Regions from separate parts of the Streptomyces sp. NPDC007983 genome, predicted to be linked through region 2. Evidence: riboswitches for the same ligand, from Rfam matches in the RefSeq annotation. Region 2 holds a riboswitch; each other region holds the start of a gene.
The links. A riboswitch is a leader RNA that binds a small molecule or an ion and turns the genes downstream of it on or off. The one in region 2 is predicted to bind thiamine pyrophosphate.

Region 1: it holds a riboswitch for thiamine pyrophosphate, as region 2 does, so the genes downstream of both, ACFZCY_RS25810 (cytosine permease) here and ACFZCY_RS27165 (thiamine ABC transporter substrate-binding protein) in region 2, are expected to answer to the same signal.
Region 3: it holds a riboswitch for thiamine pyrophosphate, as region 2 does, so the genes downstream of both, thiC (phosphomethylpyrimidine synthase ThiC) here and ACFZCY_RS27165 (thiamine ABC transporter substrate-binding protein) in region 2, are expected to answer to the same signal.

Annotation. Positions count from the first base shown of each region.
Region 1 covers NZ_JBIBJI010000008.1:283,905-286,161, reverse strand. Annotated here, with positions in the region: gene ACFZCY_RS25810 (cytosine permease) at 1-1,241, opposite strand, end outside; TPP riboswitch at 1,224-1,319, opposite strand; gene ACFZCY_RS25805 (triphosphoribosyl-dephospho-CoA synthase) at 1,333-2,220, opposite strand.
Region 2 covers NZ_JBIBJI010000009.1:127,265-129,521, forward strand. Annotated here, with positions in the region: gene ACFZCY_RS27165 (thiamine ABC transporter substrate-binding protein) at 10-1,083, opposite strand; TPP riboswitch at 1,078-1,181, opposite strand; gene rlmN (23S rRNA (adenine(2503)-C(2))-methyltransferase RlmN) at 1,247-2,257, opposite strand, start outside.
Region 3 covers NZ_JBIBJI010000001.1:566,026-568,282, forward strand. Annotated here, with positions in the region: gene thiC (phosphomethylpyrimidine synthase ThiC) at 1-1,081, opposite strand, end outside; TPP riboswitch at 1,074-1,190, opposite strand; gene ACFZCY_RS02680 (YibE/F family protein) at 1,260-2,257, shown strand, end outside.

The DNA of each region.
Region 1 (2,257 bases), on a different contig from region 2:
GCGGGCCACCACGGCTGCGGGCGGGCGCTCTCGGCGGCCAGGTCGACCGGCGCACCGCCCCGGGCCCGGGCGCGGGCGAACCAGTCGACGGCCACGACGGCGACGAAGCCGGGGATCCAGTAGCCGACGAACAGCAGCACGTTCTGGAAGCGGGCGGTGGTGTCGGCGGCGTGCATCCACAGCACCAGAGGGAAGCCGAGCGCGGCGGCGAGGGCCGCGGCCAGCGGCCGGGGGATGCGGACACCGGCGGTCTGCAGGGCCAGGGAGCCGCTGTAGTCGTTCATGGCGTTGCTGCACAGCGCGGCGAGCGCCACGGCCAGCAGTCCGAACGCGCCGAGCGCCCCTCCGCCCAGGGCCGCGTCGACGCCGCGGGCGGTCTGGTCGGTGAAGACGGAGGCCCCCCACAGCCCGAGCGCCTGCACGGCCACGAAGGACACGGTGACGCCGAGCAGGGTGCACCAGAACATGCGGGGCAGGGAGGTGGCGCGAGGCAGATAGCGGCTGAAGTCGCTGGCGTACGGCGCCCACGACAGCGCCAGGCTCAGGGCGATCGTGCTGGTCAGGACGAACGCGCCGACGCGGTCGGCGCCGTGGGCCGACCCGGTGGCGGCGGGGTGGACGCCGTCGAGCAGCCGGATGGCCAGGGTGGCGAAGGCGGCGGCGAGGACGAAGGTCATCAGCTTCTGCATCCGGTGGATGGCCTCGTAGCCCAGCACCCCGAGCGCCCCCTGGGCGGCCATCATGAGCAGCACCCCCAGCCAGAACGGCAGCCCGCACAGCCGGGCCAGCGCGTCACCGCCGAACAGGCCGATGAGCGCGTCCCAGGCGACCGAGGACAGCCACTGCAGGACGCCGGGCACCGCCACGCCCCGGCCGAACGCCAACCGCGCCAGGGGCAGCTGCCCGGCCCCGGTCCGGCTGCCCCACGTGCCCAGATACGCGGTGGGTACGGCGCCGATGAGGGTGCCCAGGACGACGGCGGCCAGCGCGGTGGCGAAGTCCAGGCCGAGAGAGATGCCGACGGTGCCGGTGAACACGCCGGTCATGGTCAGGTTCGGGGCGAACCACACGGTGAACAGGCGCCCCGGCCCGCCGTAGCGGTGGCTTTCCGGCACCGGCGCGATCCCGCGCGCCTCGACGCGCAGATCCCCGGGCGCGGTGGGCATCCGCCCGTCGAAGACGGATTCCGCGCCGGTGAACGCCGGATCGGTGGCAGCATGCGGCCGTGGCATCGATGACATCCCTCCGCCAGTATTAACTGGTTCAGGTTCGACGGGTGTGATCTCAGCCCCCGCGTGGGGGCACCCCGTGTCCGGTGGAGCGCCCTTAAGGCTAACCCCTCGCCCCGTGGTCCCGGCCCCGGGGGCGATCCAGGGGCCGGGCCGCGGCCGGGAGCGTGTCGAAGAACAGCGCCCCGGCCAGCAGCGCGGCGCTTCCCCGGGGCGCGACGCCCGTCTCGCGCAGCTCGGCGTCGAAGGCGGCGAGGGCGGCGGCGCCCGGGGCCGTCGCGGTGCCGCCCGCCTCCAGCACACCGCGCGCCCCGTCCTGCACCCTCCGGAGGGCGGGCGGCCCCGCCTGGTACAGCGGGCCGGTGTCCTGGAGGGTGCTCATCACGGTGAGCAGCGCGTCGAGGCGGGCCTGGGTCTCGGTGGCGCCCGCTGCGCGCGCCGCCGACAGGGCGTCCAGGGCGCGGCGTACGTGCGGGAAGGCGGCCCGCGCCTCGCCGCGCGCGCCCGCCGCCCCGTAGGTGGCGGAGACCTGCGACCCCGCCGAGGGCCTGCGCGGGGCGCCACGGTCGGCGTGGGTCGCGAGCTGCCGGGCGGTGGCGGTCAGCTCCCGGGGGGCTGCGCCGGGCTGCAGGGCGGCGGCCGCGACCAGCAGCCCCAGCACCCACAGCGCCCCGTGGTGCGGACGGCCGGTGGCCGGGCCGCCGCCGGCCCGCGCCATGGTCCACTCGGCGCAGCGGCCGATGGCGCCCAGCTCCTCGCGGAGCGCCCGGGTCGGCTCGCCGGGGCGGCGGGCGGCGGCGGCCATGGCCGTGAACCCGGGGGCCAGCGCCTTGGCCGACCAGCGCAGCGCGAGCAGATCGGTGCCGGTGGCGCGGGCCTGGAGGTCGCGGGTGTCCGCGAGGCCCGGTTTGGGGGTCAGCTCCGCCTGGGAGATCAGGGCTCGTACGGCGGTCCGCGCCAGTGCCTCGTCCATGGAACGCGTCGTGGGCATGCCCGGAGGGTAGGGGGCGAACCTTTCCCGGGCCTGG
Region 2 (2,257 bases):
CCGCGGGCTTTACAGAACGAGCGAGGACCATGCCTTGACCCACGGCTCACGGTTCTCGGCGATCTTCCGCGGCGGCAGGGTGGCCGAGTCGGCGACCTTGACCCCGTACCGGGTGAAGACCTCCGGCAGCTTGGCGTCCTCGCGCACCGGATTGACGTACATGTTCAGCGGTACGTCCTCCTGGAAGCGCTTGGTCAGCAGGAAGTCCAGCAGCGCCTTGCCGCCCTTGGTGTTGCCCCCGCCCTTCAGCAGCCCGGCGAACTCCGTCTGCCGGAAGCAGGTGCCGTCCGCCACCCCGGTCGGGGCCTTGACGGGCTTCGACTTCGCGTCCGCCACCTCGGCGGGCGGGCTGGAGGCGTACGAGACGACGAGCGGCTTGTCCCCCTTGGCGCCGCCCGCCGAGCCGGAGAAGCGGTCGTAGTACGCCTGCTCCCAGCCGTCGACCACCTCGACGCCGTTGGCCCGCAGCTTCTTCCAGTAGTCCCGCCAGCCGTGGTCGCCGTAGCGGGCGGCGGTGCCGAGCAGGAAGGCGAGGCCGGGGGACGAGGTGGCGGCGTTCTCGGTGACCAGCAGGTTCTTGTACGCGGGCTTGGTCAGGTCGGCGAACGTCCTGGGCGGCGCGAGCTTCTCGCGCTCGAAGTAGGCGCGGTCGTAGTTGACGCAGATGTCGCCGTAGTCGACCGGTGTGACGCGGTGCTTCGCCCGGTCGGGCTGGAAGGCCGCGGGGACCTTGTCCAGCCCCTTCGCCTCGTACGGCGTGAACAGGTCGTTGTCCAGCGCGCGGGAGAGGAGGGTGTTGTCCACGCCGAAGAACACATCGCCCTGCGGATGGCCCTTGGACAGGATCGCCTGGTTGACAGCGGCCCCCGCGTCACCACCGGCCTGCACCCGCACCTTGTAGCCGGTCTTGCGCGTGAACTCCTTGAGGACCGCCTTGGACGCCGCGAACGAGTCGTGCGAGACCAGGGTGACGATCTTGGAGTCCTTGCCGTCCGCCGCGCCCCCACCGCAGCCCGCGAGGACGCCGGCGCCGAGGGAGGCCACGAGGGCGGCGGTGACGGCACGCCGAAGATGGCTGTTCATGCTGGGCTGACTCCCTACGCCGGTATGACCCGGATCAGGTTGGAGGGTCTGCGGCCGGGCCGCACTCTCAGCGCTGTCGCGCTCCCCTGTCGGAATGTTCATTTGTGCGTCGTCGCTGGATGGTTGTACGACGGTGGTGCGAAGGCACCGTATCAGCCGGTGGTCAGCGCTCCGTGGCCGCCAGCTGGCCGCACGCCCCGTCGATCTCCTGCCCCCGGGTGTCCCGGACGGTCACCGGCACCCCGTGCGCCTCCAGGGCCGCCACGAACGCCTTCTCGTCCTCGGGCCGGGACGCCGTCCACTTGGAGCCGGGCGTCGGGTTGAGCGGGATGAGGTTGACGTGCACCCGATGGCCCTTGAGCAGCCTGCCGAGCAGATCGGCGCGCCACGCCTGGTCGTTGATGTCCTTGATCAGGGCGTACTCGATGGAGATCCGGCGGCCCGACTTCTCCGCGTACTCCCACGCCGCGTCCAGGACCTCGCGCACCTTCCAGCGGGTGTTGACCGGGACGAGGGTGTCGCGCAGCTCGTCGTCGGGCGCGTGCAGGGACACCGCGAGCCGGCATTTGAAGCCCTCGTCGGCGAACCGCAGCATCGCCGGGACCAGCCCCACGGTCGAGACGGTGATCCCGCGCTGGGACAGGCCCAGGCCGTCCGGCTCGGGGTCGGTGAGCCGCCGGATGGCGCCGATGACCCGGTTGTAGTTGGCCAGCGGCTCGCCCATGCCCATGAAGACGATGTTGGACAGCCGGGCCGGGCCTCCCGGGATCTCGCCATCGCGCAGCGCGCGCATGCCGTCGACGATCTGGTGCACGATCTCGGCGGTGGACAGATTGCGGTCCAGACCCGCCTGGCCGGTGGCGCAGAACGGGCAGTTCATGCCGCAGCCCGCCTGGGAGCTGATGCACATGGTGACCCGGTCCGGGTAGCGCATCAGCACGGACTCGACGAGCGTGCCGTCGAAGAGCCGCCACAGGGTCTTGCGGGTGGTGTCGTCGTCGCAGCTGATGTGCCGCACCACGCTCATGAGGTCCGGCAGCAGCTCGGCCGCGAGCTTCTCGCGCGCGGCGGCCGGTACGTCGGTCCACTGGGCGGGGTCGTCGGTGTAGCGGGCGAAGTAGTGACGCGACACCTGACCGGCCCGGAAGGGCTTCTCCCCGAGGGCGGCGACGGC
Region 3 (2,257 bases), on a different contig from region 2:
CCTCGTCGTTGGCGTCGGCGATGGATCCGGGGCGCAGTCCGTCACCGAGCGAGTAGGTGACGTCGTACGCCGCGAGGATCTCGCACAGCTCCTCGAAGTGGGTGTAGAGGAACGACTCCTGATGGTGGGCCAGGCACCAGGCGGCCATGATCGAGCCGCCGCGGGAGACGATGCCGGTCTTGCGGCGGGCGGTCAGGGGGACGTACGGCAGCCGCACGCCCGCGTGCACCGTCATGTAGTCGACGCCCTGCTCGGCCTGTTCGATGACGGTGTCCTTGTAGACCTCCCAGGTCAGCTCCTCGGCCTTGCCGTCGACCTTCTCCAGCGCCTGGTAGAGCGGCACGGTGCCGATCGGCACCGGGGAGTTGCGCAGCACCCACTCGCGGGTGGTGTGGATGTTGCGGCCGGTCGAGAGGTCCATGACCGTGTCGGCGCCCCAGCGGGTCGCCCAGGTCATCTTCTCGACCTCTTCCTCGATGGACGAGGTGACGGCGGAGTTGCCGATGTTGGCGTTGACCTTCACCAGGAACCGCTTGCCGATGATCATCGGCTCGATCTCCGGGTGGTTGACGTTGGCGGGCAGTACGGCCCGGCCCGCCGCGATCTCCTCGCGGACCACCTCGGGGGAGACGTTCTCGCGGAGCGCCACGTACTCCATCTCCGCGGTGACCTCGCCCCGGCGGGCGTACGCGAGTTGGGTGACGGCGGCGCCGTCACGGGACCGGCGGGGCTGGCGCGGCCGTCCGGGGAAGACCGCGTCGAGGTTGCGCAGGCCGCCGCGGGGCGAGGTGTGTTTGACCCCGTCGTCCTCCGGCCTGGCCGGGCGGCCGGAGTACTCCTCGGTGTCGCCGCGGGCGATGATCCAGTTCTGCCGCAGCGGCGCGAGGCCACGGCGGACGTCGGTGTCGATGTGGGGGTCGGTGTACGGGCCGGAGGTGTCGTACAGCGTCACGTCCTGGCCATTGGTGAGGTGCACGCGACGCACCGGGACCTGGATGTCCGGGCGGGAACCCGTGACATATCCCTTGTGCCAGCCGAAATCGCCGGCGTTTTCGCGCATGTGTGCATCCTGCTGAGTCATGAGACCCACTCCCTACGCCGGCATTACCCGGTAACAGGTTCAGCGGTCGGCGCAGCTGTCGCGTCAGCGCCCTCTCAGCCCGGTGCTCCGAGCTCCCGCGATTGCAAAGGTGCCCCCACGCTAACGGTTTCCCCGCATCCCTGAACAGGGGGCCTCGCTCTCTTGCGATGATGCGACGGTGACCGCGACACAGCAGGACCATCCGCCCGAGCAGCCCCACGTGCCCGGCCAGGCCCACTCCCACGGCCACAGCCATGCCCATGCGCACGGCCCGGCCGCCCCCGTCTCCGCACGCCTCCGCAAGGTCATCGCGGTGGTGCTCATCCCCTTCGCCGTCGCCGTCCTCGCCGGGCTGGTCGCGCTGTGGCCGGGCAGCCCCGAGCACACCACGCACGGCCGCAGCGGGCTCGGCTTCGACCAGGAGACGGCCGCCGGACGGGTGGTGAAGGTGGAGGAGGTCGACTGCGCCGACGTCAACGCGCAGCCGCAGGCACCCACCGAGCCGGGTCAGCAGGGCGGCGCCCCGGCGCCCGGCGGCGGGACGGGCGGCGGCGCGACCGGCGGAAGCGGCGGCGGGGCCACCGGCGGCGGGAAGAGCGTCTGCGAGCGGGCCACCATCGAGGTCACCTCGGGCAAGGACAAGGGCCGTACGTTCCCCGAGATCGTCCAGCCGAACGCCTCACGGAAGTTCAGCGCCGGGCAGGAGCTGAAGCTGAGTTACGCGCCCAAGGCGCCGAAGAACCTCCAGTACTCGGTCTCGGACGTGGACCGCTCGTTCCCGATGGCGCTGCTCGCCGGGCTGTTCGCGCTCGTGGTCGTGGCCGTCGGCCGGCTGCGCGGCGTCTTCGCGCTGGTGGCGCTGGCCATCAGCTTCGGGGTGCTGACGCTGTTCATCCTCCCGGCGATACTGCAGGGCTCCAATCCGCTGGTGGTCGCGGTCATCGGGGGCAGCGCGATCATGCTGCTCGCGCTCTACATGTGCCATGGGCTGAGCGCCCGGACCTCGGTCGCCGTGCTCGGCACCCTGGTCTCGCTGCTGCTGATCGGGGTGCTCGGCTCGCTGTTCATCGGCTGGGCGGCGCTGACCGGCAACACCGACGACCAGACCGGTCTGGTGCACGGCCTCTATCCGGGCATCGAGATCAAGGGACTGCTGCTGGCAGGGGTGATCATCGG